3 regions of the Vibrio sp. T3Y01 genome follow, and region 3 is predicted to be linked to each of the others. Evidence: riboswitches for the same ligand, from Rfam matches in the RefSeq annotation. Region 3 holds a riboswitch; each other region holds the start of a gene.

What was found. A riboswitch is a leader RNA that binds a small molecule or an ion and turns the genes downstream of it on or off. The one in region 3 is predicted to bind thiamine pyrophosphate.
Region 1: another riboswitch for thiamine pyrophosphate. It lies ahead of thiC (phosphomethylpyrimidine synthase ThiC); the one in region 3 lies ahead of thiD (bifunctional hydroxymethylpyrimidine kinase/phosphomethylpyrimidine kinase).
Region 2: another riboswitch for thiamine pyrophosphate. It lies ahead of thiB (thiamine ABC transporter substrate binding subunit); the one in region 3 lies ahead of thiD (bifunctional hydroxymethylpyrimidine kinase/phosphomethylpyrimidine kinase).

Annotation. Positions count from the first base shown of each region.
Region 1 is NZ_VTXJ01000036.1:26,721-36,701, reverse strand. It holds tRNA gene F0232_RS24310 (tRNA-Trp) at 1-3, shown strand, start outside; gene F0232_RS24305 (multicopper oxidase family protein) at 348-1,730, shown strand; gene crcB (fluoride efflux transporter CrcB) at 1,831-2,214, shown strand; TPP riboswitch at 2,277-2,375, shown strand; gene thiC (phosphomethylpyrimidine synthase ThiC) at 2,504-4,453, shown strand; gene F0232_RS24290 (thiamine phosphate synthase) at 4,453-5,745, shown strand; gene F0232_RS24285 (HesA/MoeB/ThiF family protein) at 5,735-6,517, shown strand; gene thiS (sulfur carrier protein ThiS) at 6,514-6,723, shown strand; gene F0232_RS24275 (thiazole synthase) at 6,726-7,490, shown strand; gene thiH (2-iminoacetate synthase ThiH) at 7,498-8,610, shown strand; gene F0232_RS24265 (aminopeptidase P family protein) at 8,911-9,981, opposite strand, start outside.
Region 2 is NZ_VTXJ01000023.1:35,293-45,273, reverse strand. It holds gene F0232_RS20250 (translocation/assembly module TamB domain-containing protein) at 1-1,458, shown strand, start outside; gene F0232_RS20245 (gamma-glutamylcyclotransferase) at 1,533-1,889, shown strand; gene fbp (class 1 fructose-bisphosphatase) at 1,978-2,988, opposite strand; gene mpl (UDP-N-acetylmuramate:L-alanyl-gamma-D-glutamyl-meso-diaminopimelate ligase) at 3,260-4,618, shown strand; gene F0232_RS20230 (flavin prenyltransferase UbiX) at 4,656-5,279, shown strand; TPP riboswitch at 5,323-5,442, shown strand; gene thiB (thiamine ABC transporter substrate binding subunit) at 5,496-6,488, shown strand; gene thiP (thiamine/thiamine pyrophosphate ABC transporter permease ThiP) at 6,571-8,166, shown strand; gene thiQ (thiamine ABC transporter ATP-binding protein) at 8,177-8,881, shown strand; gene yjgA (ribosome biogenesis factor YjgA) at 8,962-9,486, opposite strand; gene pmbA (metalloprotease PmbA) at 9,605-9,981, shown strand, end outside.
Region 3 is NZ_VTXJ01000001.1:357,292-367,272, forward strand. It holds gene F0232_RS01520 (glutathione S-transferase family protein) at 1-176, opposite strand, end outside; gene F0232_RS01525 (YdcF family protein) at 673-1,770, shown strand; gene F0232_RS01530 (DUF2999 family protein) at 1,901-2,152, shown strand; gene F0232_RS01535 (DUF4382 domain-containing protein) at 2,574-3,602, shown strand; gene F0232_RS01540 (AraC family transcriptional regulator) at 3,776-4,504, shown strand; gene F0232_RS01545 (DMT family transporter) at 4,590-5,507, shown strand; TPP riboswitch at 5,605-5,716, shown strand; gene thiD (bifunctional hydroxymethylpyrimidine kinase/phosphomethylpyrimidine kinase) at 5,815-6,699, shown strand; gene F0232_RS01555 (ABC transporter ATP-binding protein) at 6,689-7,453, shown strand; gene F0232_RS01560 (ABC transporter permease) at 7,446-8,261, shown strand; gene F0232_RS01565 (ABC transporter substrate-binding protein) at 8,382-9,338, shown strand; gene tenA (thiaminase II) at 9,347-9,981, shown strand, end outside.

The sequences.
Region 1 (9,981 bases), on a different contig from region 3:
CCATATACGAAGCCTCAGCAGAAATGCTGAGGCTTTTTTACATCTGTTGCTTCTACGAAGCAATGTTGGGAGCTGGATCTCCAGCCCGGTCTAATCTCCGGAGTGCCGGCCCAGTCCACCCCTGCCATATTTAAGGCTCTAGCAGAAATGCTAGAGCCTTTTTGCTTTTTACCGGTCTAAATTCCAGTCAGTTATTCCCTCGTTCCGCTAATTCTGATGATGTAATGTAAGTGCTTACTTATCTCAGCCTCTTTTATTAATAGCCAAAGCACAAACTTCATTTCTTTATGAGAATTATTCTCAATATTTTGTTACATTTTGGTCGTTACTACTAAAAGGTTGCAAATATGGATATCTCTCGTCGTAAATTTATTCAATCATCTCTCGCTATATCTGCACTCACAGTTCTCCCTGCTTGTTCTATGAAGCGATCGGTTGATGAGAAGGGAGGGTATGTTTATGACTTAACTGCTGAGCCTTCGACTGCTGAAATTGTACCTGGGTTTACTACTAACGTTTTGGGGTTCAATGGTCAGATCCCTGCGCCAACAATTCGTTGTCGACAGGGCGAAAAAGTTACGATTCGCTTCACCAATAAACTATCAGAACCAACCACAATTCATTGGCATGGATTAAGAATCCCTATCGAAATGGATGGTGTGCCTTTCTTGAGCCAGCCACCAATTATGCCCGGTGAAACGTTCGTCTATGAGTTTACGCCACCGGATGCGGGTACGTTCTGGTATCACCCACACATGAACAGCGTTAAACAGCTTGGTATGGGCTTGGTCGGCCTAATTGTTGTTGAAGAGAGCGATCCAGTTCAGTTCGATGAAGAGCATGCTTTGATGCTTAAACATTGGCATCTCGATAAACAAGGTCAGTGGAAAGATTTAATGGTCCCGCGTCTTAGCGCTCGTATGGGCACTCCAGGAGAGTGGAGTAGTGTTAATGGAGCACATGAGCCTACTTATCAGTTAAAGCAACACGCAACGACTAGGCTTCGTATCGCCAATGTCGATAATACAATCACCTATCCTATCGCTGTTGAAGGTGCTGAGGCATGGGTTATTGCTATAGATGGCAACCCAGTAAAGACACCTTACAAGTTGACTGAACATAAAATCGGTCCAGGTATGCGAGTTGACATAGGACTGATTGCTCCAAAGGCTGGCAAGCGAGTGAATGTTCTGCAAATGAAGGGACGTTTTCCTTTTTCCTTGTGTGAATTTGAAGGCGTAGATTCCACGCTCAGTGAAGGACAAACTCTTCCGATATTGCCTCTTAATCCAGTACCTAACTTAGACCTCGCTAATGCAGAAGAGATCGATTTTGTGTTTGAGTGGGACGGGGCAGTGTCGCCGGTTTCTAAAGATGGGAAATCCATGCCTAAGTTTTGGCTGACAAATAAAAGAGCCTGGGAAGGAATGAGTAAAGATAATATTCCAGCTCCACTCGCTACATTAGAGTTAGGTAAAACCTATATATTCGATCTTAAGAATGTTACCCAATACCATCATCCAATCCATATTCATGGTCATACGTTCACGGTACTTGAGTTAGATGGCAAAAAGATTGAAGAACCTTTTCATACAGATACCGTGTTACTTGGAAAGAACGGTCGAGCTAAAGCGGCATTTGTGGCAGATAACCCCGGACGTTGGATGTATCACTGTCATGTGATTGAACATATGAAAACAGGACTGATGGGTTATATCGAAGTTAAGTGACACCTGTAACGTTTAATATTTGCGCATACATTCTTAGTTTCCACCCTCGCTTTTATCGGCGTTAAAGCTAGAATATAGGGGTTATTGTTTGGGAGGATTCATGGGTCAGTTATCTATTCTTGGTTTTATCGCTATTGGTGGTGCTTTTGGTGCTTGTTCACGTTATCTGATTTCCGAGTTATGCGTAGTGATGTTAGGACGAGGTTTTCCTTATGGTACGCTAACTGTTAACGTGATTGGCTCTTTGATTATGGGATTACTGATCGCCGCGTTCGAAAATGAGATGGTTGCAACTGAACCATGGAGACAGATTATTGGCTTGGGCTTCCTTGGTGCCTTGACTACATTCTCCACTTTTTCGATGGATAACGTGCTTCTTATGCAGCAAGGCGCATTTTTCAAGATGGGGCTTAATGTGCTGCTTAATGTAGTACTCAGTATTTCAGCCGCATGGATCGGCTTCCAACTTTTGATAAAGTCTTAAAACTTTCTTACGATTTGTTAACAACTCGGCTTGGTTTATCCAAGTCGTTTTTATATACTCGATCGTACTTGTCGGAGTGCCATATGGCTGAGACCGTTAACTCGGGATCCGTTGAACCTGATCAGGCTAATACCTGCGAAGGGAACAAGAGTAGATATCTAACTAGAATCCCTCTAGAGATCTATCACCAGATCACAACTGTATTTCTTACCGTGATCCCTCTTGTAGCATCAATCCGTCAAGCATTTTTATCCCAATAAATAATGGCTAAAAGCCAAGGAAAAATGCTATGTCGAGTCGTAAACAAGCAAGACTGGAAGCGAAGAATTTCATCGATTCTTTATCAGTACAACCTTATCCAAATTCAAAGAAAGCTTACATCCAAGGTTCTCGAGAGGACATTCAAGTCCCAGTTCGAGAGATATCACTCGCTGATAGCCTTGTTGGTGGTACCAAAAAAGAGCCTGTATTTGAACCTAATGCTCCTATTCACGTCTATGACACCTCCGGTGTTTATACCGACCCAACGCACGAGATAGACCTTTATAACGGCCTTCCAAAGCTAAGAGAGCAGTGGATCGAAGAGCGTGGTGATACAGAGCTATTAGATGATGTTAGCTCTGTTTATACCAAAGAGCGCCTAGAGGACGAAACCTTAGACGAGCTTCGTTACGGAAACCTGCCTAGAATTCGTCGTGCGACTGGCGAGCAATGTGTGACTCAGTTGCACTATGCTCGTAAGGGGATTATTACCCCTGAGATGGAATACATTGCGATTCGCGAGAATATGGGGCGTCAGGAGTTCGCAGATGAGCAACTGAACCATCAACACCCTGGTCATAACTTTGGCGCAAACCTACCGAAAGAAATTACCCCTGAGTTCGTGCGTAAAGAGGTTGCTGAAGGTCGAGCAATTATCCCTTCAAACATCAACCACCCAGAATCAGAACCTATGATTATTGGCCGAAACTTCTTAGTGAAGGTGAACGCCAATATCGGTAACTCTTCTGTAAGCTCTTCGATTGAAGAAGAAGTTGAGAAGTTAGTTTGGTCGACCCGCTGGGGCGGCGACACTGTGATGGACTTGTCGACTGGTCGAAATATTCACGAAACACGAGAGTGGATTCTACGTAATAGCCCAGTGCCAATTGGTACGGTTCCTATGTACCAAGCACTTGAGAAAGTGAACGGTGTGGCTGAAGACCTTAACTGGGAAGTGATGCGTGACACCTTAATTGAGCAAGCAGAGCAGGGCGTTGATTACTTCACTATCCACGCAGGTTTGCTTCTTCGTTACGTACCTATGACGGCTAAACGTGTGACTGGCATTGTCTCTCGTGGTGGTTCTATCATTGCCAAATGGTGTCTTGCTCATCACCAAGAAAGCTTTCTATACACCCACTTCCGCGAGATTTGTGAGATCTGTGCGAAGTACGATGTAGCACTTTCATTAGGTGATGGCCTGCGTCCAGGCTCTATTGCTGATGCCAATGACGAGGCTCAATTTGCTGAACTTCGCACCTTAGGTGAACTGACGAAAGTGGCGTGGGAATATGACGTACAGGTGATAATTGAAGGTCCTGGACACGTTCCGATGCACATGATCAAAGAGAATATGGATGAGCAACTAGAGCATTGTCATGAAGCGCCTTTCTATACATTAGGCCCGCTGACTACAGACATTGCCCCTGGCTACGACCATATCACCTCTGGTATTGGTGCCGCGATGATCGGTTGGTATGGTTGTGCGATGCTTTGTTACGTGACTCCTAAAGAGCATTTAGGCTTACCAAACAAAGAGGACGTGAAGACTGGTTTGATTACTTACAAGCTGGCGGCGCACGCTGCTGACTTGGCAAAAGGGCATCCAGGAGCACAAATCCGTGATAATGCACTTTCAAAAGCGCGCTTCGAATTCCGTTGGGAAGACCAATTTAACTTAGCACTAGACCCTGATACAGCCCGTTCTTTCCATGATGAAACCTTGCCACAAGAATCAGGTAAGGTCGCACATTTCTGTTCTATGTGTGGACCTAAATTCTGTTCGATGAAGATTTCTCAGGAAGTGAGAGAGTATGCTAAAGACACAGAACAAGTAGCCGCTGATCAGGCTATCGAGATCAAGATGCTAGACAATCCGCTGGAAGGGATGCGTCAAAAATCACAAGAGTTCCGTGATACTGGCTCAGAGCTTTACCACCCAGCCGTTGGTGCGAAAGAAGCTCAACTAGAGGAATAATGACAGTGAAAATTCTGATCCCATCTCAATATATTGAGTTAACGGGAGAGGTTCAACACTGTCTATTGGTTGCTAAGCGACAAGGCTTAGCAACTGATGCAGTTGAGTTGGGTGTTAGCCCAACTCAATACTTCTCTATCGTTGATTCTCAACACTCACTTACTATTGGCTTTGCTTCTGATGTCGTATCAGTTGAAGCGGAGCAGCTAGGCTCGCTTGACCATATTGTGAGTTATGACGAGCCGTTATCGCTGGCAGATGTTCGCGATGCTTTAGCGCAATACCCTAATACGATATACGTTGGAGTAACCAATGACGCTGCCGTGTTAGATATTTGGTCACACTTAAACGCTAATCGAGCTATAAAAAGTATTAACCCCGATCATCAAGCCATAGATAGCCGCCATCACTTTGCGTGGTTACTAATGCTATTGGCTCTAGATTTTCCATTAGAAGATGCACTGGTTCTCGCACGCGCTGCGTCTAATGTTTCACGTGGAACATGGCCAAGCCACTACCAAGAGTTTCCAACTCCGGTTTTAGAAGACAAGCGTTTAGGCATTAGTGTTGGCTGGGCCCATCAAGGAACGTCACTTTCATTCCCTGATTTGACGAAGAAAAGCCTCGGGCTGTACCCAGTTGTCGATGATGTTGATTGGATTGAAAGGCTCCTTAAGCTTGGAATTAATACGGTACAACTGCGAATTAAGAACCCTCAGCAAGCTGACTTAGAGCAACAAGTCGCACGATCGATCGAACTTGGTCGAGAACATAACGCTCAGGTTTTTATCAATGACTATTGGCAACTTGCACTCAAACATGGCGCTTTTGGTGTTCACTTGGGACAAGAGGATATTGAAGAATCGAATCTTTCCCAACTGAGCCAAGCGGGTATTAAGATCGGCCTATCGACACATGGATACTATGAGTTGTTACGGATCGTTCAAATCAACCCAAGTTACATCGCGTTAGGACATATCTTCCCAACAACCACAAAACAGATGCCATCAAAGCCGCAAGGTCTAGTGCGTTTAGCTCTTTACCAGCAGCTTATCGATACCATTCCATACAGTGAAGAACTTGTCGGTTATCCGACCGTGGCTATTGGTGGGATTGACCAATCGACGGCAGAGCAGGTATGGGATTGTGGTGTCTCGAGCCTCGCGGTAGTGCGTGCAATTACGTTGGCGGAAGACCCAAAAGCGGTTATTGAGTTTTTCGAAGTTCTTATGAATGGCAACTCTTCAACCTTTACTGAAGAGGTTCGTCAGGAGTTAAGCCATGCTGAGTGACTTTGAATTTGTACGCTATCAGCGTCAAATCGCATTGCCTGACATTGGTGAACAAGGACAACGAAATCTACTAAACGGTCATGTGTTAGTGATTGGTTGTGGTGGTTTGGGGAATGCTGCGGCTCTTTATCTAGCAGCGTCTGGCATCGGAAAAATCGTGTTGGTTGATGATGATTGTGTCGACTCATCCAATCTACAACGACAGGTCGCGTTCAAAGAAAGCGATCTTGGTACAGCTAAAGTCGATGCATTGAAACTACAACTGAGTGAGCTAAATTGTAGAAGCCAAGTTAGGACCATCAACAAGCGAATGGCCGAAAGCCAGTTAAAGCTTGAAGTGATGCTAGCTGATGTTGTGTTGGACTGTACCGACAACTTCGTCACACGCCAGCAAGTTAACCAAGCGTGTTTCGAAGCTAACACACCATTGATATCAGGCTCCGCAATTGGTTGGAAAGGTCAGTTTATTGTCTTCGATTACCAAAACCAGCAGGGCTGTTACCACTGTCTTGTCCCGTTTGACCACCATCCACAAACAATGCGTTGTAGTGATAGTGGCATCATTGGGCCTGTAGTCGGGACTATAGGAAACCTCCAAGCTCTTGCTGCTATTCAGCACATTAGCAGTGGCGAGTTTCAAGTGGCGACACATCAGCTCAAGCTGTTCGACGGTAAGACTATGAACTGGCAAAACCTAATGGTTACGCAAGATATCGAATGTCCGGTGTGCAATTCGTCAGTGACCAATAATTTAGAAGAAGAAGCACTATGAGCAACATAACTATTTCAATAAACGAGCAACCAGAGCAGGTCGCGCAATCATCTTCTCTTGCAGATATTATTCATTCGCTTTCGCTACCTGACTTAGGGTGTGTATTCGCTATCAATAACGCGGTTGTCCCGCGTAGCCAGTGGCAACAAACCATCGTCAATGAAGGCGATTCTATCTCTCTTTTTCAAGCTATTGCAGGGGGCTAACCATGTTAACCATCGCAGATAAAACATTCCAATCACGACTGTTCACTGGCACAGGCAAGTTCGCCAACAAGCATTTGATGGCGAGTGCTATCGAAGCTTCAGGTTCTCAACTGGCAACCATGGCACTGAAGAGAGTCGATATTCGTTCTGAGCAAGACGATATTTTGCAGCCCATTATTGATGCCGGCGTAAATCTACTTCCGAATACCTCTGGGGCGAAGAACGCGAAGGATGCCATCTTTGCTGCGCACTTGGCTCGCGAAGCTCTAGGCACAAATTGGCTCAAACTGGAAATTCACCCAGATCCAAAGTACTTGATGCCAGACCCAATTGAGACATTAAAAGCGGCTGAGCAACTGGTTAAAGATGGCTTTGTTGTGTTGCCATACTGTCATGCTGACCCAGTGTTGTGTAAACGATTGGAAGAGGTGGGTTGTGCTGCGGTTATGCCGTTAGGTGCGCCGATTGGGTCGAACAAAGGTATCGCTTCGGCGGACTTTTTAGAGATTATTATCGACCAAGCGAACGTCCCTGTGATTGTAGATGCGGGCATTGGTGCTCCATCACATGCGGCGCGTGCAATGGAGATGGGTGCTGACGCTGTGTTAGTTAATACTGCGATTGCTGCTTCTCAACAGCCAGTTGAAATGGCGATTGCCTTTAAGTTGGCAGTGGAAGCGGGGCGTATGGCTTACCTTGCAGGTCTCGCTGGTCAGGTATCTCATGCGGTTGCTTCCAGCCCGTTAACCTCATTCCTAGACGAGTAGTATTGCCATGACGTTTGTTGATCGATTTAAACAACTCAACTGGGATGACATTGGTATGTCGATCTTCAGTAAAACGGCAGCGGATGTTGAACGTGCTCTGAGTAAACCCAAACGCGACTTAGAAGACTTTAAGGCTTTGATCTCTCCAGCGGCAGAATCTTACTTAGAGCAGATGGCGCAACAATCGTTGGCACTCACACGCAAGCGATTCGGCAATACAATGTCGTTGTATATTCCATTGTACCTTTCAAACCTATGTGCGAATGCGTGCACGTATTGTGGCTTCTCAATGGAGAACCGTATTAAGCGTCGCACACTTACTTTGGATGAAATCGATGCTGAAAGTGCCGCTATCAAAAAGATGAAGTTTGATAGTGTACTGTTGGTGACTGGTGAACATGAAACTAAGGTCGGGATGAAGTACTTCCGTGAAGTGCTACCAAATATTAAGGCACAATTTAACTATCTTGCGATGGAAGTGCAGCCGCTTGATCAAGATGACTACGCAGAGCTCAAAACTCTTGGATTAGATGCGGTGATGGTTTACCAAGAAACCTATAGCCCAAGTACCTACGCTGAACACCACTTGCGTGGTAACAAAATGGATTTTGAATACCGGCTCGAAACGCCTGATCGCCTGGCAAAAGCGGGTATTGATAAGATAGGTATTGGCGCTTTGATTGGCTTGGAAGATTGGCGTACCGACTGTTTCTTCGTGGCCGCTCACTTAGATTATCTTGAGCGTACTTATTGGCAAACACGTTACTCGATTTCATTCCCACGTCTTCGTCCGTGTGAGGGTGGTTTGCAGCCTAAATCGATTATGAGTGATAAGCAGTTGGTACAACTTATCTGTGCCTATCGATTATTAAACCCTGAAGTTGAGTTGTCTCTTTCGACTCGTGAGTCAGCAACGTTCCGCGATAACGTGTTGCCATTAGGTATCACTAGCATGTCTGCCGCGTCAAAAACTCAACCTGGTGGTTATGCTTCAGGTGAGGAAGAGCTTGAGCAGTTCGAGATAAGTGATGAAAGAAGCGCAGCCGATGTTGAGGCTATGATTCGTCAACGTGGGTTTGACCCGGTATGGCGAGATTGGCATAGCGCTTACTCAGGCTAACTTATACCAATCTAAATAAGTATCTGGACATTCTTGCTAGTTAAAATCGCTGATAGCATCGTTATAGATTTTGTAGGTAGGCCAACTAGCTAGCTGCAATCTATGCCTTGCTCTAAGCGATTTTTCCTGCGCAATTATTTGATCACCTACTTATCTAGTTTGGTATAACATCTTGGCCAATGTTCCACGTGAAACATCAGTGATGTGAAAGCGACAAATAAAAACGGCTACCTTTAGGTAGCCGTTTTCTTATCTAACTTAGCTAAACTGGTTTGACTAAGTTGCCTATCTATTTTGGCATTAAGCGTGAGCTAGTGGCGTTGTTGCTTGGCGTAGCCACTCTAACGTATCACCTTCAACTAGTGGGCTAACATCGTTCCACACCTTTTGGTGGTAATCGTTTAGCCATGCAAGTTCCGGACGTGTCAGTAGATCGACGCTGATGTTGCGCTTGTCGATAGGGCAACGTGTTAGCGATTCAAACGTTAGCACTGAGAAGTCACCTTGAGTTGGCAGCTCAACAACCAGCTCTAAGTTTTCGATACGGATGCCAAACTCATCAGCACGGTAGTAACCTGGCTCATTTGATAACACCATACCTTCAACAAGAGGGACATCGATTAGCTTTTTAGAGATGCTTTGCGGGCCTTCATGAACACTTAGGAAGTGGCCAACACCGTGACCAGTACCGTGGTCATAGTCGAAGCCTTCTGCCCATAAGTGCTGGCGCGCTAGGATATCCAGTTGGAAACCACGAGTACCTTGTGGGAAGCGAGCGCGTGCAATACCGATGTGGCCCTTAAGTGCAAGAGTGAACTGTTGAATCATTTCTTCGCTTGGTTGGCCAATTGCGATAGTACGTGTGATGTCTGTTGTGCCATCTAGGTATTGACCGCCTGAATCGACTAGGTACAGAGTATTCATCTCTAGCTGACCCGGCTCAGGCTGGTTCTCATGGTTGTAGTGACACATGGCTGCGTTTCCGCCTGCCGCTGAAATTGTGTCGAAACTTAGGTCCATTAGTGTTGGATCTTGCTCGCGGAATGACTGTACTTTGTCTGCTAGTACCGCTTCGTTGTGCAGATTACCTTGCGCGACTTCTGCATCAATCCAAGATAGGAATTTTGCCATCGCCACGCCATCACGGATGTGACACGCTTTCATGCCGGCAACTTCTGTTTCGTTCTTAGCGGCTTTTGGCATTAGGCATGGGTCGGCTGCTTCAATGATATGAGCACCGGCGTTTTGGAGAACAAGCGTGTACCAAGCATTGCTTGTGCCTGAATCAACAGACACATTCTTACCTTCTAAAGATTTAAGGCGGGCTTCAAGCTCAGATGGGTGAGAAACACGAATACCATTACCAACGTG
Region 2 (9,981 bases), on a different contig from region 3:
AACCTTGATATGCCAAAAGGTCAGGCTGTACAGCAAGTCGGTGAGCCAATCACAATCGGTTGGGAGAGCATTGCCCTAAATGCTCAATTGAAAGACAACAAGCTAGATGCAGACTTCAAACTGGATGTTTCCGATAACGGTGACCTGTCTGGTACCGTGTCGCTGCCTGATGTTCTTGCACAAGATAAAATGGTCGATGCTGCGATTAAGTTGACGACCTTCCATTTGGATTTCTTACAGCCAATTTTAGGTGAATACAGCTTGTTGAAAGCCGACCTTGCGAGTGACCTGCAGGTGAAAGGTTCTTTGATGCACCCTCAAGTTTTTGGTCAATTCTCTGTGGATGGAATTCAAGTCAAAGGTGATGTAACTCCTATTGATGTGAAGGATGGCCGCATTGCTCTCGACTTTAATGGTTATAGCGCCAAGCTTGACGCTAACGTGGAAACACCAGATGGTCAGTTGGATATCGAAGGCTCTGGTGAGTGGCAAGATCTCCAAGCATGGCATTCGAATGTTAGGGTGTTTGCTGATGAGTTGATGGTGGTTGTTCCACCTATGGTCAAGGTTAAGGTCGTCCCTGATATGACCATAGACGTTACGCCTGAGCTTGCAAAAATTACTGGTGACATTGCATTACCGTGGGGCCGCATTGTCGTTGAAGACCTGCCACCGTCTGCAGTTGGTGTTTCTTCTGATCAGGTTATTTTGAATAAAGACCTGCAACCTGAAGGTGAATCGACCATTCCATTTAATGTGATGACCAATATTAATATTTCAATCGGTGATGACTTTAAATTGTCCGCTTTCGGCCTTGAAGGTGAATTGGTCGGTAAACTGAATGTGGCTCAAAAAGACCAAGGCCCGTTTGTGACGGGCGAGGTCAACATCGTTAACGGTACCTACCAATCGTTTGGACAAGACCTGCTTATCGAAGAGGGAAAAATCTTAATGAATGGGCCTCCGGATCAGCCATACGTTGCGATCAATGCGATTCGTAACCCTGACAATACTCAAGATGATGTGACAGCTGGTATTCGAGTGACAGGGCCTGCGATAGAGCCAGCCATTGAGATTTATTCTGATCCTGCGATGCCGCAAGCAAATGCTCTTTCATACATCTTGCGCGGTCAAGATATTGATGGCGAGTCGAATGGCTCAATGACAACGACCTTAATTGGCTTAAGCTTAGCGAAGAGCGGTAAGGTCGTTGGTGAGATTGGTGAGGCCTTTGGTGTACAAGATTTGCAACTGGATACCGCAGGCTCTGGCGACGACTCACAAGTCACGGTAAGTGGTTACATCCTGCCTGGTTTACAGGTTAAGTATGGCGTTGGTATCTTCAATTCGCTTGGTGAGTTTACCGTTCGTTATCGATTGATGCAGGATCTCTACGTTGAAGCCGTTTCGGGTCTCGACAGCGCGGTCGACCTTCTCTATCAATTTGAATTCGAGTAGAACAGTTTGAGCTCGATCGGCAATGTTTTAGCTATTCATTTAACGCGCTTGCGTGAATGGCTTGTGGGGGGGTTATGAAGCATCTTGTTTTTGTTTATGGAACCTTGAGACAGGGTCAATCGAATCATCATTATTTGAAGGGCTGTGATTTACTTGGGCGATTTGATACTCCTGAGGAATACGCTCTTTTTGACCTAGATGCCTATCCCGCGATGATTTTTGGAAAGAAAAGTGTTGCTGGGGAAGTCTATATGATTAACGATGAAGTCTTGGCGTCGCTCGATCGGCTAGAAGATGTGCCTGTCGAGTATCGTCGCGACCAAATAGAGACTATATTTGGGTTAGCATGGGTATATTTGTATCAGCTTGATCTAACAGCTAATAAAGAAATACTTTCGGGTGACTGGTGTCAGCGGAACAATGATTCCTAACTAGTTAATCACCTTACGAGACAACAAAAAGCCAGCACTGAAGTGCTGGCTTTTTTAATGGCGTTAGTTTGAGAATGAAATGAGAGGGTTACTCAGGGTTCAGCTCAAGAAACTCTTCTACTTTACGTACCATTTTTGTTGAACCAACAAAGAAAGGCACACGTTGGTGTAGCTCAGTTGGTTTGATATCCATAATACGTTGTGCACCGTCTGATGCAATACCGCCAGCTTGCTCCATAAGGAAAGCAATAGGGTTGCATTCATAAAGCAAACGCAATTTACCTTGAGGGTGGCTCTCTGTACTTGGGTACAAGTAGATGCCGCCTTTTAGCAAGTTACGGTGGAAATCAGACACAAGAGAACCAATGTAACGTGACGTGTAAGGGCGGTTATCGCTTGGCTCGCTTTCCTGACAGTATTTGATGTACTTCTTAACACCGGTTGGGAAGCGGATGTAGTTACCTTCGTTGATCGAGTAGATCTTGCCTTCGTCTGGAATCATCATGTTTTCATGAGATAGACAGAAAGTACCCAGAGATGGATCGTAGGTGAAACCATTTACGCCAGCACCAGTTGTGTAAACCAGCATGGTTGAAGAACCGTAAATTACGTAACCGGCAGCTACCTGTTTGTGACCTGGTTGCAGGAAGTCTTCTTGAGTCGGTGGTGTTCCGATTGGAGAGACACGGCGGTAGATAGAGAAAATCGTACCAACCGATACATTTACATCGATATTTGATGAACCATCAAGTGGGTCCATCAACACGACGTATTTTGCGTTTTTGTTGAGCTCTTTATTGAAGGCAACCGCTTCGTCTTCCTCTTCACTTGCTACACCACAAACTTGGTCACGAGCTTCTAGAGCCGCTTTAAATTTGTCGTTCGCATAAAGGTCTAGCTTCTGCTGCTCTTCACCTTGAACGTTGTCTGTACCAACAGCGCCAGTAATGTCGACAAGACCTGCTTTGTTGATTTCACGGTTAACAATTTTTGCAGCAAGACGAATTGATGACAAAAGGGATGATAGATCACCACTTGCATGGGGGAAGTCACTCTGTTTCTCAACAATGAACTCACCAAGGGTGCGCATCTCAGACATGTTATTTCCTTAAACTTCTCTGAATATTAGGGGGGATTTGAGCACCATAGAATTTGCCTCTTAAGTGGGCTTTATTCATCTAGACGCTTACCTAAATTCTAAGGCTTAGATCTTTTTAATGGTAATGAACTAAGCGACACAGATCTCACTTACTATGTCGACTCAATTTGTTTTGCATTGCCGCTCGCTTTTAATTTTCATTTAATGATAATGAGTACAAGCCGTTTTAATTAGGCACTGTTTATATTAGCCAAGCGTTTGGAAGCAATTTATGCATATTCATATCTTAGGAATTTGTGGCACCTTCATGGGCGGTGCTGCGGTATTGGCTCGTCAATTAGGTCACAAGGTTACCGGTAGTGACGCGAATGTTTATCCTCCAATGAGCACGTTGTTGGAGTCGCAAGGGATTGAAATTATTGAAGGGTTCGACCCAAGCCAATTAGAGCCTAGGCCTGACCTGGTGGTTATTGGTAATGCGATGAGTCGTGGCAACCCATGTGTTGAGTATGTCTTGGATAACAACCTTAGATACACATCTGGTCCACAATGGTTGCAAGAGTTCTTGCTGCACGACCGCTGGGTTCTTGCGGTGTCCGGTACTCATGGTAAAACCACAACTTCCAGCATGCTGGCTTGGATCTTAGAAGACTGCGGTTATGCGCCAGGCTTTTTAGTTGGTGGGGTATTGGGTAACTTTGGTATCTCTGCTCGCTTAGGTGACAGCATGTTCTTTGTGGTAGAAGCCGACGAATACGACAGTGCTTTTTTCGACAAACGCTCTAAGTTCGTTCATTACCATCCAAGAACCTTAGTAATGAATAACCTTGAGTTCGATCATGCCGACATTTTTGACGATCTTGAAGCGATCAAGCGTCAATTCCATCATTTAGTGCGAACTGTGCCAGGCAATGGTCGTATTTTCTCACCCAAGCAGGATACCGCTATTCAAGATGTTCTATCTCGTGGCTGTTGGAGTGAGACAGAATCGAGTGGCGAAGCTGGCGATTGGGATGCCAAAAAGCTAGTTAAAGATGGCTCTAAATTTGAGGTCTACTTCCAAGGCGAATGTGTTGGTACGGTAGATTGGGACTTGGTTGGTGATCATAATGTCAACAATGCTCTTATGGCGATTGCTGCGGCAAGGCATGTGGGTGTGACACCAGATTTAGCGTGTGAATCGTTGGCGAAATTCATCAATACTAAACGTCGTCTAGAGTTTAAAGGCGAGGTAGCTGGTGTGTCTGTTTATGATGATTTTGCTCATCACCCAACGGCGATTGAACTTACGCTCGGCGGCTTACGTAATAAGGTCGACTCGAAAAAAATCATTGCCGTTTTAGAGTCTCGTTCCGCTACCATGAAACGTGGTGTGCATAAAGAAACCTTGGCTGATTCGCTTAAACAAGCGGATTCCACCTACTTATTCCAACCGGACAACATTGATTGGTCGGTGCAGGATGTCGCAGATGCTTGTCATCAGCCTGCACATGTTAGTGACGATATGGACGTATTTGTTGCTAAAATTGTTTCAGAGGCGCAAGCGGGCGACCAAATTCTGGTAATGAGTAATGGTGGCTTTGGTGGTATTCACCAGAAATTGTTGGACGCGTTAGCTCTTAAAGGTTAACCCAGTCCACTACTTTATAATTGAAGTAACTGAGAACATGACAAAACACGATAAAGCGATAACTCTTGCTTTTACTGGCGCATCTGGTGCGCCTTACGGACTGCGCTTGCTTGAATGCTTGTTGGCAGCAGACTATCAGGTCTATCTGTTGATCTCGTCGGCAGCGCGAGTGGTGTTGGCTACTGAGCATGAGCTTAAGTTACCTGCTGGGCCAGATGCGGCAAAGCAAGCCTTGGTTAAGCACTTGGGCTGCGATCCAGAAAAGCTGGTGGTATGCGGCAAAGATGACTGGTTCTCTCCAGTTGCATCAGGTTCTGCAGCGCCGAAGCAGATGGTGGTCTGCCCATGTTCTGCGGGCAGTTTAGCATCCATTGCTCATGGGTTATCGGATAACCTGATTGAGCGCGCAGCAGATGTGGTGATGAAAGAGCGAGGCCAGCTGTTATTGGTGGTTCGTGAAACGCCATTCTCAACGCTACATCTAGAGAACATGCACAAGTTATCGACGATGGGTGTAACCATCATGCCAGCCGCTCCGGGGTTTTATCACCAACCTAAGTCAATAGAAGATTTGATCGATTTTATGGTGGCGCGCATTCTCGACCATCTTGGTATTGAGCAAGGTTTAGTGCCTAGATGGGGCTACGATCAACGTAATTGATCCAAACTTGATAGCTTATTGTTAAAAATCGAATTACAATTTCGGACACTCATCGGGGAGCAAACCATTCAAATAATGAATGCGAGCTGAGATCAAGCAGGTGCTTGGGACCCGTAAACCTGAACCAGATAATGCTGGCGTAGGAATTGAGTTAGGAACAACCTCTATCGTTATCCTCCCTCAAACCTGTGCCGCTCAGACCATGGAGAGCGTCCAGTGAAATTCACATTAACTACCCTTGCTGTTACTACAGCTATCTCTTTTTCTGCCTTTGCTGCAGACGATACGTTAACCGTCTACACCTATGACTCTTTTGCTGCGGATTGGGGCCCTCGTCCTGCCGTAGAGAAAGCGTTTGAAGAAAAGTGTGGCTGTGATGTGAATTTTGTCGCGCTTGAAGATGGCGTGTCTATTCTTAACCGCTTGCGTCTTGAGGGCGGTAACAGCAAGGCTGACATTGTATTGGGCTTAGATAACAACCTCATGGCTGAAGCGAAAGCGACCGGCTTACTAGCTGAGCATAATGTTGATACATCATCAGTAACACTGCCAAATGGTTGGGAAGATAATACATTTGTCCCGTACGACTTTGGCTACTTCGCTTTTGTCTACAACACAGAGAAGCTAGCAAACCCACCGAAAAGTCTGAAAGAGTTGGTTGAGCAACGTGAAGACCTGAAGGTTATCTACCAAGATCCACGTACATCAACACCTGGGCAAGGCATGATGCTTTGGATGAAATCGGTATACGGTGATGAAGCGACAGCGGCGTGGAAGAAGCTAGCTCAAAAAACGGTGACGGTAACTAAAGGCTGGTCTGAAGCTTACTCTATGTTCCTAGAGGGTGAATCTGATTTAGTATTGTCATACACCACTTCTCCGGCTTACCACATCATTGCGGAGAACGATTCTAAGTATGCTGCTGCGAACTTTGAAGAGGGGCATTACACTCAAGTGGAAGTGGCTGCAAAGGTCAAAGGCAGTAAGAATGAAAAGCTTGCTGATGAGTTTATGGCGTTTATCCTAAGTGATGACTTCCAATCGGCGATGCCAACAGGCAACTGGATGTACCCAGTGACAGATGTTGAGCTTCCTAAAGGTTTCGAACAACTGACGGTACCTCAGCAAGCGTTAAGCTTTAGTTCTGAAGAGATCGCCGAGAAGCGTAAGCCTTGGATTCGTGAATGGCAGAGTGCGCTTACTTTTTAATTTACTTTTAAAAGAATGAACGACCTGTATTTAAAGCCATTCTTTATGTTTGGAATGGACTTTTTACGGTAAAAATCAATTTATGATAAAGAAAACGCCTAAGGTCGGTATTTGGGTTGCGATACTCATTACCGCCTTCGTGGTTTCAGCAGTAGGGGCATTGCTTAGCAATGCCCCTTCTCTTGATATCAGCCAAGTATGGTCCGATCCCTACTATTGGCATGTAACGAAGTTCAGTTTTTATCAAGCGACACTCTCAACGGTGCTGAGTGTTGGCTTTGCTATACCTATTGCACACGCCCTGTGTCGCAGACAGTTTTTTGGGCGAGCACTACTGTTAAGGCTGTTTGCGTCGACCTTAGTTCTGCCTGTGTTGGTCGGTGTATTCGGTTTGTTAGCGATTTACGGCAACAGTGGGTGGTTAGCTAAATCCTTGGCGAACTTCGACATTGAGCTCCCATTCTCGATTTATGGCCTGAATGGTATTTTGTTGGCACACGTCTTCTTCAACCTGCCTTATGCTAGTCGCTTACTTCTGCAAGCCTTAGATACCGTGCCTGCTGAGCAGCACAAGTTGTGTGCGCATTTAGGTATGAGTCATTGGAATAAATTCAAATGGGTTGAATGGCCTCGCTTAAGACAACAGCTACCCCATGTATGTGGCTTAGTCTTCATGCTGTGCTTTACCAGCTTTGCAACTGTGATGGCGCTGGGCGGTGGACCTAAATCAACCACTATCGAGCTCGCTATTTATCAGGCGATTAAATTCGACTTTGATCTGCAAGCGGGGGCTTTGCTGGCGATATGGCAAATGCTGTTATGTGGCGTGTTAGCGGTGAGTATTCAGCGCCTATCTAAGCCGATCTCAGTGACGGCGAGTCAGCTGTCGGAAGAGAAGTATTTGGTTAAAGACAGCTGGTGGTCAAAAGCTTGGGATAGCTTTTGGATCATCATGGTATCAATACTCGTATTACCGCCACTGTTGATGGTGCTTGTTAGTGGTATTAACGCTCAAGCCTTGACAGTGCTCAGCAGTGAGCCATTTTGGGCGGCGCTGATGACGTCGGTGAGAGTCGCTTTATTGGCGAGTGTTATTGCTGTTGGCATAGGTATCGCTATATTGCTCACGAGCCGAGCATGGCGCTTGCAAAACAAGACGATCAGAGCCGATAAAATCGAGCTGATCGGCACTATTATCTTGGTGACGCCGGGATTAGTGATCAGCACAGGTATCTTCTTATTGCTACGTTCATTTACCGATGTGTTCAGCTTGGCTTTCTTTATTGTGATTGCCGTAAATAGCCTAATGGCGCTGCCTTATGTGATTAAGACGCTTGCCCAACCTATGTTGCATCTGTCTCAGCAATATCAATATGTGTGTGCCAGTTTGGGTATGACTGGCTTTACCCGCTTTAGGTTAGTGGAGTGGCGTGCATTGCGTAAACCGATGGCGCAGGCTTTCTCAATCAGTTTTATGTTGGCGATGGGCGATCTGAGCGCGATTGCCTTGTTTGGTAGCCAAGACTTTAGAACCTTGCCTTTGTATCTATTCCAATTATTAGGTAGCTATCAAATGGAAGCGGCTGCTGTGGTGTCAGTGAGTTTGCTGTTACTGAGTGTTGGCAGCTTTAGTCTGATTGAATTTTTGTTTACTCGAAGCTCAAAGCTAAAGAGTTAAGGAACCTATGATGTTAGTGATGAAAGATGTGGATTACCACTATCACCAAGAGTTGTTTAGTTTTGATTTCCAAGCCGATCAGGGTGATATTGTTGCTCTGATGGGGCCAAGTGGTGCGGGTAAATCAACGCTACTCGCATTGGTTGCTGGGTTTATTGAGCCAACATCGGGTGAGATTTCAGTGGCTGGCCAGTCGCTTATTGGCAAAGAAGCACATCAGCGACCTTTGGCAATGCTGTTTCAAGAACACAACCTATTTGCTCACCTCACGGTACGTGAAAATATTGGTTTAGGGTTGCATCCTGGGTTAAAGCTTACCGCAACCCAAAAGCAATCTGTGGAACAAGCCGCAGCGCAAGTTGGTGTTGCTGAGTATTTGGATAGACTGCCTGAGCACTTATCAGGCGGTCAACGCCAACGTGTCGCCTTAGCGCGTTGTTTCGTTCAGCCTCATGATATTTGGCTGCTTGATGAACCTTTCTCTGCGCTTGATCCTTTGCTGCGAGAAGAGATGCTTAGCTTAGTGAAGCGATTAGCGGCAGAGCGAAATATTACGGTTTTGATGGTGACGCACCATTTAGGTGATGCGCGTAGCATTGCGAATAAATTTGTGTTCGTTGCTTTGGGGAAGGTATTGGTTGAGGATTCAATTGAGGTACTCACTGTCGACCACCCTCAGCCAGAGCTCAGCTCGTTTGTTAGAGCTGGCGAGTAGCGTAAATGGTTCAATGAATAAAAAAGACCTAGCGTGTGCTAGGTCTTTTAGTTTTTGATAACCCGTAAAGCTAAAGCCAATTAATCGTCTTGCTTTAGCTCTTTCAGAATTTGGAAGATCTCACGGAAAGCCTTTGCTGGCTTGTTTGCTTTCTTCTCTTTGTTAGCTTGACGTGCTAATTGGCGAAGACGTTGACGGTCTGCTTCAGGATACATTTCCATGACTTCTGAAATAGCAGCATCACCTTCTTCAACGATACGGTCACGCAGTTGCTCAAGCTTGTGTAGCTCAGCTGTTGCTTGTGAGTGCTTGTTACGTACCTTGTCCAAAGCCGCTTGAATCGGCTCTGGGTCGATGTTACGCATGATCTTACCAATGTATTGAAGCTGGCGACGTTTTGCTTCGTTCTTAAAGCGTTGTGCGTCTTTAATCGCGAGTGCCAAATCTTCAGACAGAGGGAATTTCTCTAATACTGATGGCTTTAGGGTAACAAGTTCTTCCCCTAGTTTCTGTAGGGCTTCCATGTCCGTTTTCATTTCGGTTTTACTTACCCAGATGATTTCTTCTTCTGGTTCCCATGGAGCTTTTTGGTTTTTGCGAGCCATCTTTTCTGCCTATGTCACTATCTCAAACGAATATATTGCCTATTTTAGCAAGAATCTTGGGGAGAAAGCGAAATTCTTGTTATCCTACGTAATATTGACCTACAAAATTAGAATAGATATGGATGTAAAACAGCAAGTCGCCCAGCAAAGAGTTGATCTAGAAGCCGCAGTTGCAAAAGCGTTGGACATGGCCTCTGTGAGTGCCGACGCCGCTGAGGTCGCTATTACTAAGTCAACGGGTTTGAGTGTTTCAACACGCATGTGTGAAGTGGAAAACGTTGAATTTAATAGTGATGGTGCGCTAGGCATTACTGTTTATCGCGGCCAGAAAAAAGGCAGTGCATCTACATCTGATCTGAGTGAAAAAGCGATTGCTCAAACAGTCGCAGCTGCACTCGATATCGCTCAGTACACCTCAGAAGACCCGTTCGCAGGCCCTGCAGCAAAAGAATACATGGTGAAAGAGATTCCAGACTTGGACCTTTTTCACCCTGA
Region 3 (9,981 bases):
CCTTCGTTTTCAATGGCGGGTGTTTTTCCGTTCGGGTTGATTAAGCGATATTCCGGCGTGTGTTGTTCGCCTTTTAAGGTATCAACTGGAACGAGTTCAAAATCTAGGCCTGTCTCTTCTAGAAACAGAGCGATCTTCATTGGGTTTGGGGTTTGGTGAAAATAGAATTTAAGCATGGGTAACTCCTTGTATTGGTAATTCATTAAAACACCGCTTGAACGATCGTTCAATAATTGATTTTAATTTCTCTGTGAATCTTCAATTTTGTATTTGAAGCCCATGTGTTTAGAACTTCGTTCTCAGAGAGAAATTCAAAATCGATTTATCGTTTAAGATAGGCTATAAGTTGTTGAATAAGTGAGCATTAAAGAGAGGCTTAGACCTATTTCTAATGTGGATTCCGGATCTCTCGCTGATGAATTTTAGAGGGGTTAGAGGGCGTAGAGCTTGCAGTTATATATTTCAAAATAATGAGTAATTTCTTTTCAAAATCAGAGTTTTCTTAATCATTAGACTTACTGAGAGGTTCGAAATCGTGATCTGCTGCCACACCTTATGCAACAAATGAATATTAACCTTAGAGATTCTGGTGTGGTTCACAGTTTTTTAATTTTGGGGACTTACATTGGGGGACAAATCTGATGTGAACACTTATCTACACAGGATACCCTCATGAAAAAGAACATTCTCGCCCTCGCTCTTGGTGGCATGCTGGCCTTTGGCGCAACCCCATTTTCGTTTGCTGCTAACGATGGCGCAGTTCAAGCTTCTGCGGATTACGCGCAGTTAGTAACGAAGCGACAAGTGGTCGACCAATTACTTCTCGATGCGTTGCAAGCGTTTAAGTCTCCGGCAAGAATTTCTCACGCCGGTTTCACGGCAAAAATGCCAAGTAACATGGAAATTGTGACTAACCGATTGTTAGAAGCTTACCAGTTAGAACCTTACCGTACCGATTTGCTGATCTCGGCAGCGAATGCTCAGATCTACAACAAGAACGCAGAGCGCGCGATTGAGCTGTTTGAACAAGCGCTGACGGTTGCACCAGACGATGTTGACCTTCACGCTTACCTTGCGGTTTGGCAGCGTTTTGAAGGCAATGAAAGTGAATCCAACAAGCACATGGAGAAGCTAGAAAGCCTGAACAAAGGTAAAGCAGAAGACATCAAACGCATTTTTGCTACGGTTGACCGCGTGTTGGAAACCCCGTTGAAAGAGTCGGCGGACAAAGGTTTATTGGATGAGCACGGTGCCATCGTCACTTTGGGCTACGCGCTTAACCCTGATGGCTCTATGCATGAAATCTTGATTGAACGTCTTGAAACCACATTAGCAATGTCGAAAGCGAACCCAGATGCGATGATCGTGTTAACCGGCGGCGTGCCCAAGAACCATAAGACTGAAGGCAAGTTAATGGCGGATTGGCTTATCGAAAAAGGAGTAAGCAAAGACCGCATCATTGAAGAGAACTACGCGACCAGCACGGTAGGTAATGCTTTATTCAGTAGCTATGCACTTGCTCGTCATGAAATTAAGCACGCGACCATTATTAGTTCGGCGAGCCACGTTCGTCGTGGTCAAACTCTGTTTGAAATCGCTAGCTGGCAAACTGGCCCTCAGGGCATTACCTTCGATACGGTCTCTTACCCAGATAAGCCGCTAGAAGATCTTAAGAAAGCGAGCAGTGGTGAGCTTCTAGGCATCTACCGTGACGCACTGAGAACGTATGGTATGTGGAGCTACCGCTCTTACCCACTAGAGTCTCGCTAGGCCCAAGCATTATTTGCGTTTGGGAAAAGCACAGTTCGCGTTAAACCAAAGCTTCACTTGCTAGTACAATCGAGCACAGCTAGATGGTATGCTGTGCTCCTACTTAATTTAGTGTTTCAAAGGCAAAAAAATGAACCCGATTTTAGCGATGTTGAAAGAGAACAATATTAGCGACGAGCAGATCAGCGAGATATTCAAGACGTTGACCGAGAACCCTCTTGCAGCAATGGCGACAATCAGCCAACTTGGTTTACCTCAAGAAAAACTTCAAATGCTGATGGGTCAGGTAATGCAAAACCCTGCGCTAATCAAAGAAGCAGTTGAAGAGCTTGGCCTAGATTTTTCTAAGGTTGAAGCCGCTAAAGAGCAACTTCAAAAATAAGTGAGTTTGACTGAGCTGATATCGTCTTAGCTTAATCAAAATTCAATGAAAAGGTCGTTTAAGTTCAGCAATAGGCTGTCTTAACGGCCTTTTTTGATCTTGGTGGCGATGATTAACTTCGGTCAAGTTGCTTACACTCATCCTCTTCGACTCTATACATACCGACCATTTCACCACAATTGACAGCAACCTTGCCAAATACGTGCGACTACTGACAATTTACTTACTAGACTTAATTAACCTATGTGCGACCTGATATGTGCACCTTGATGAACAGAGTTTCTGGATGGAGAAATCCCTAAATAATAGGGGTAACTGATTTTGGTACAAGCGCTGTTCTTCTATAGGCCACATTAAGGAAAAGAATAAGAGGGCAACAAACTAAGCCCTTTATTGAGCAGTGATTTATAGGAAATGAGTTATGAAGTATTTAAAAGAAACCGCTTTAGCGAGCCTTGTGCTGGCCGGGCTTGTCGGTTGTGGTGGTGATTCAGGTTCATCAAGCAGCACGACACCGATTACCTTGAGTGTGAGTGATGCGCCCATTGATGATGTTAAAGACGTCACTGTGACATTCAGTAAGGTCGCTTTACTTCCTCAAGGGGGAGGTTCGCCTCTGATTTATGATGTGTATAAAACGGACGAAAACGGTAACTACGTTGATGAAAATGGCGATCCATTACCTGATGGCGCAGCTCCTATTCCGTTAAGTGTTAATTTGTTGGATTACCAAGGCAGCGATGCGCTTCCTTTGATTGAAAATGAGGTCATTCCGGTAGGCAGCTATAAGTTGTGCGTGTTTGCTAATGATGGCGATCATCCAACAGATCCATCTTACGTGATAGAAAACGATGATACGACCCATGAGTTAACGGTGAAAGGTGAAGGTGCGTGTCCGCAAGGTGTGGGTAAAGAAGATAACGCTGGCGTGCTTTACTTTAATAACTCATTTAATGTGAACCAACAAAGTAACGATTTTGTTGTCGAGTTCGATCTTCGACGCGGCCTAAAGAACAGTTCGACTTTCCCTGATTACACTATTCAAAGAACGTCTGTAAGCCTTATCAATACGGTTGAGACAGGAAACATTGAAGGTACCGTTGCAACCACAACTTTCGAAGCTTGTAATCCTACAGACGATAGCACGTTCGTTCAGTCGGTTTATCTGTATGAAGGCAACGTCGATAAAGCTGACATGGCTCCGATTGGCGGCAGCGATGAAGTGAAACCGATCACTTCAGCGTCAGTGGTAATGAATGTAGCACAGACTAACTATGAGTTCTCTCTGGGCTTCATTGATCCAGGTACTTATTCATTGGGTTATACCTGTACTGCGCAGTTCGACAGTGATGAAGACAATGCTGATCCGGTTGCTGATGGTTTTGAAATCTATGATGTTCAAAACAGTGTTCAGGTAGTGGTTGGTCAGGATAGCCAAGTGTCATTCTAGCCTTGAGGTGAATGACGATTTTTAATCAAAACGGTCTCTTATTTAGAGGCCGTTTTTGATCATGTCACCTAGCTAGCATGAATTTGATGCGCATTGAGTGTGACTCTAGGGAAGTGATAATGTAACTTTGTATCTCTTACTTTAACCTAGCGAAATGTACTCCGGCGTTGCTCATGAAATCTAGCTTAAGCATTCGATCTTACACTAAGCAATTTAATACCCATGCTCATGATGACCATCATCAACTGGTATTGCCGATCCAAGGCAGTATTAATATCGAGATGGTGGGGTATGTTGGCAAGGTGGCAGTGGGCGAATGCGTGGTGATTCCAGTAACCACCGCGCATGCGTTTAAGGCGGATGAAGCAGCGCGGTTTATTGTCGCGGATATGGCAGAGTTGCCGCAGCACTTGTTGGAGCATGAGCTCTCGGTTTTCACGATAACGCCACCTTTGATGAGCTTCTTATTGTTTGTTGAGAAGCAGCTGGAATATCAGGTCGATAGTGGCATTGAGTCATCAGTTTTGGATGTGTTTTCATTGCTGTTAGAGCAACAACAAGTGAGCAAGAGCATCGACCCAAGAATCCGTGCGGTACAAAGATTGATAGCGGATAATTACGCCCAACCTCTCTCTATATCTCAACTTGCAGAAACAGCCTGTTTGAGTCCCACTCAATTCAAAAAACGCTTCAAAGAGAGCTTGGGTATCAGTGCGCTTAAATACATCACTCGATATCGTATGGAGAAAGCTCAAGCCTTGCTAAGCCATACCGATTTACCGGTTCAATTGGTCGCAGAGAATGTGGGTTATAGCGACCTGTCTGCTTTCAGTCGACGCTTCTCTCGGCACTTTGGCATGTCTCCAAGGGCGTTTCTAGGCTCAATGAAAGAGAGTCTTTAGAAACAATAATAGCATCCTTTCGGCAAACTAACTTTTATAAATCTTCACTATTATCTATTTCAGAAATGAAAATTGGGTAATAGAAATGAATCTTGCCATCAATCGCGTTAACGAATTCCAAACGGGCACTTTGGCCATCTTGTTTGCTTCTATTTTATGGGGCACGACAGGCACCGCCGCAAGTTTTGCGCCTGATCTAAGCCCCTTAGCGATTGGTGCTTTCTCTATGGGCGTCGGCGGCCTAATGCAGGCGGGCTTGGCGTATCGAAAGATCTTATCTTCACTTGATAAGCTTTTGCTCAACAAAAAGCTGTTAGCTGCGAGTGCATTGGCTTTGGCGATCTATCCTTTGGCTTTCTATTCTTCGATGAAATTATCGGGTGTCGCGATGGGAACGGTTGTGTCGATAGCTACTGCTCCGTTCTTTTCTGCACTTTTAGAGTGTCTTATCAGCAAAGATAACAATATTAATAAACGTTGGCTAACGAGCTTTGCCATTGGCGTGGTTGGCATTGGATTATTGGTATTTTCTGAGTCGTCAGTGGGGAGCGAACCTAATGATAACCTGAAGCTTTTAGGTATTGGTTTAGGTTTGGTTGCTGGTCTCTGTTATGCCATTTATTCGTGGGCGACAAAAGCTCTGATAGACCAGGGCATCAAGTCGCAAGCGGCGATGGGTAGCATATTTGGTCTAGGTGCAATGTTGTTATTACCAACGCTGTGGTTCACTGGGGACAGTCTATTCGCTTCAAGTACTAATATATTCGTGGTGAGTTACTTGGTGTTACTTCCTCAATGTTTGGGTTATATCGCGTTCAGTTTCGGGTTAAGACATGTCACGGCAAGTAGTGCGAATTTGATTACTTTGCTTGAGCCAGTTGTTGCCGCCGTATTGGCTGTCTGGATTGTGGGGGAGCGCATACCTTTTGTCGGTTGGATTGGTATGTTGTTGATAGTCAAGTGTTTATTCATTCAATCACAACCAAATGATCAGCGAAACTAAGTGCTTGTTAACAAAGCTAAATTGAATTTTATTCATGCTTGTATCTTATAAATGAATAAAATGAGTATCTCAGTTGCAAGAGTGCTGTTACTATCGTTATCAATAGTCGGGGGGCATCTACCTTAATTGGTATTTGCTGAGATCGTTATTCGAGACCCGTTGAACCTGATTCAGTTAACACTGGCGTAGGGAACTATGATGACTTTGTCTATGTGGTCCAACAATGATCTCTCATTGGTTTCATTTCCACACTCTCTTTACGGCCAAAGTTCGGTTCTCTTACGTCTTTTAGATAGTAGGAGCGACCATGACGCAGCATTCCAACACTCAAGCGCCACTCAAGAATACTCAAACACCACACAACCAATCTTCGGTGGTCAATACTCCGATTGTTTTAACCATAGCAGGCTCTGACAGTGGCGGCGGCGCTGGTATTCAAGCGGATATTAAAGCCATGTCTGCAACGGGTAGCTTCGCTTGTTCTGTGATTACTGCCATTACCTCTCAGAATACCCAAGGCGTGTCAGCCATTTTTCCAATCCCACTTGAGCATGTTGCCAGCCAATTAGATGCGGTGTTCACCGATCTGAACATAGTGGCAGTAAAAGTTGGTATGTTGGCGGATTCGCAAATCATCGAAGTCGTTGCAGACAAAATAAAACAATACCAGCCAAAACACTTAGTGATTGATCCTGTAATGGTCGCAACAAGTGGCGACCTTCTTCTAGAAAACTCAGCTATCACCACGCTAAAACAAGAGCTGATTCCGCTTGCAGATATCATTACCCCTAACTTGCCGGAAGGCGCAGCACTTACAGGCAAGGCCGTGCCTGAAAGCGAAGCTGAAATGCAGGACATGATTGAAGACCTGCGCGCTTTAGGTGCTAAAGCAGTCCTGCTAAAAGGCGGTCACTTGGAGAAAGATGAAAACAGTAACGATTTACTGATTCTGCCAACCACATCTGCCTTGATTAGCGCGAAGCGTTTCCCTACCAAAAACACCCATGGCACGGGTTGTACGCTATCTTCTGCAATTGCTTCTTTCTTAGCTCAAGGTAATACGCTTCCAGAGGCTGTCGACCTAGGTAAACAATACATTTCACGCGCTATTGCACATGCTGACGAATTGAAAGTCGGTCAAGGTCATGGCCCGGTAAATCACTTTTTCGCTGGGCACGGTAATGTCCGTTAATACGGTTGGTGTTCAACTTAGCAATGCGACGCTGCGTTACCGAGATAGCGAGCGCGCGACCCTGTCGGGACTGTCACTTAATCTAAGCGCGGGTAAGTGGACAGTGCTGCTTGGGCGAAGCGGTTGTGGGAAAACCACGGTATTGCGTTACTTGGCAGGTTTGTTGGGCGACAAGGTGGAATGGCAGGGCGTATTGGCAACGTCTGATGAACTGCCTCTAACCGATCGCATTGCCTATATGGCACAGCAAGATTTGTTATTGCCATGGTTGTCGGTTATCGACAACGTGTGTCTGAGCCATCGCTTTCAGAACACCACGAACAAGCACCTAAACACAGAGCAAAAGAACCAAGCGTTCGAGTTACTCGCTTCGGTTGGTTTGGCTGATTACGCGGATACTATGCCGGATCAGTTGTCTGGTGGTATGCGCCAACGTGTTGCTTTGGCTCGAACTTTAATGCAAGACAAGCCAGTCGTGCTGATGGACGAACCATTCTCTGCGTTGGATGCGGTAACAAGACACAAGTTACAGAGCTTAGCGTATGAACTGTTAAGAGATAAAACCGTTGTGTTGATCACCCATGATCCACAAGAAGCGGTGCGTTTGGCGGATAACTTGTATGTGCTGCAAGGCACGCCTGCGAGTGCTCACTCTTTATCTGTGCCTCACACGTCAACGCCACGAGTGCTCGATGGTGAGTGTGCCGAGTTGCAACAAGCCATCTTAGAGCAGTTGGAGCGTGATTATGACTGATTTAACGCGAACTGAAGCTGCCACTCAGCCAACGAACGTACAGACTAGCACTGAGCGTTCAAGTCAGATGAATCCTGTCACGCGTTTGCTAATTAGCAGTGTTGTGATTCTCGGCTTATGGCAGCTTGTGGTCGTGGTTTTCCAAATGCCAAGCTTTATTCTGCCGGCTCCTGCTGAAGTTTTCCTCAAGCTAATTGAACGCTATGACGTGTTGCTCAAACACACTTGGGTAACTGCACAAGAAATCTTGCTAGGGCTATTACTAGGTCTGACGATGGGGCTGTTTTTCGCTCTGCAGATGTTGATGTTTGACCCATTGAAACGCTGGCTGTTGCCGATCTTGATTGCTAGCCAAGCGATTCCTGTATTTGCGATTGCGCCAGTACTGATGCTGTGGCTTGGTTATGGTATCGCCTCAAAAGTAGTGATGGCGGCGATCATAATTTTCTTCCCTGTAACTACCTGTTGTTATGACGGCCTGCGAAATACTCCGACTGGGTATCTTGATCTCGCTAAGACGATGGGTGCATCGAAATGGCAACTGCTACGCCACATTCAACTTCCTGCTGCTCTGCCAACATTGGCGTCAGGCATTCGTGTGGCAGCGGTTATCGCTCCAATTGGCGCGGTTGTTGGTGAGTGGGTGGGTTCGAGTGAAGGGCTAGGCTACCTAATGCTGCAAGCCAATGCGCGCATGATCATTGATGAGATGTTTGCTGCATTGTTTATCTTGGCGGTGCTCTCTATCTCGCTCTACTTCATCACAGACAAATTACTCAAAAAAGCTATCCCTTGGGAGAACCAGTGATGGTTCGCTAAATAACTCTTTGTTTAATAAAGCTTTGCTCAAGGCTATTTATCTAAACAAAACCTCGTTAGAAATTAGATCGACAAACACAATAATAATATTCAAAAGGAAAGGTTAACTATGAAAAACACCAAATTGGTAGGTGCAGTGGCACTGCTTGCTTCGCTAGTTTCAGATCATGCATTCGCGGATTCGGAAAACAAGAAACTGACACTGATGTTGGATTGGTTTGTAAACCCGAATCACGGCCCAATTGTGATTGCTCAAGAGCGTGGTTACTTTGCAGAGCAGGGCCTAGAGGTTGAAATCCAAGAGCCAGCTGACCCAAGCACGCCAGCAAAACTCGTTGCAGCAGGTAAGGTCGATCTCGCAGTAACCTATCAACCAAGTTTAACCATGGATGTCGCTGCAGGCTTGCCTTTGGTTCGTGCATCAACCCTAATCGCCACACCACTGAACACGTTGATGGTGCTGGATAACGGCAAGAACGATTCACTAGCGGACCTGAAAGGCAAGAAGATCGGAATTGCGATTGCAGGTAATGAAGAAGCGACGATCGGCACCATGCTAGCTCAAGAAAATGTTGCGTTTACTGACGTCCAAACCATCAATGTTGGTTGGGCACTGTCATCTTCACTGGCATCAGGCAAGGTAGATGCAATCTGGGGTGGCTTGCGTAACTTCGAAACGAACCAACTAGCCCTTGAAGGTTATAAAGCCAAAGCATTCTTCCCTGAAGAGCACGGTGTGCCAGCTTACGATGAGTTGATTTTTGTGGCGAACGCGAAGAAACACGACGATGAAGCCATCAAAGCATTCAATAAAGCACTTGAGCAAGCAACCACTTACATTGTGAACCACCCACAAGATTCATGGAGTGAGTTTGTAGCGTATTCACCAGATACGCTAAACAACGAGCTAAACCAACGCGCATGGAACGACACATTGACTCGTTTTGCGCTTCGCCCTTCAGCAGTAGATATGAAGCGTTACGATGATTACGCGCAGTTCATGTTCGACAAAGGCATTATCAAATCACTACCAAAAGCCGCTGATTACGTACCGACTTTTGACTAAGGAATCTCATGAAATACCAAGACTTAATCCAAGCCTGTCAGCAAGATTGGCAAGACTACACCGAGCATGATTTTGTTAAAACGCTGGCAAACGGCACTCTTGCTCAGCCGTGTTTTCTGCATTACTTGAAGCAAGATTTTCTGTTTTTGAAGCAGTATGCTCGCGCTTATGCATTGGCCATTTACAAGGCTAAAACCTTGGCTGATATGCGTCGTGCACTGCCAAGTGTTCATGCGCTGTTAGATTCTGAAATTTCACACCACGTGACTTACTGTGGTCAGTGGGGATTAACGGAATCTGATTTAGAAAACGAACCTGAAGATTTCGGTACTGTGGCTTACACGCGCTACGTTTTGGATGCAGGTATGACGGGTGATCTTGTCGACTTATATGCGGCGCTGGCTCCGTGCTCAATTGGTTATGCCGTGATTGGTAAAGCGCTGTTAGAAAGCACTGATACTGTGTTAGAAGGCAACCCATACGCGAGTTGGTTACAGCTTTACGGCGGAGAAGAGTTCCAGTCTGGCGTGGCAACGGGTGCTGAGTATTTCAATCAGCTACTGGCTGAAATTGATATTAACAGCGAGCGCGGTCAGAACATCGTTCATATCTTCAAAACCGCAACACGTATGGAAGTGGCTTT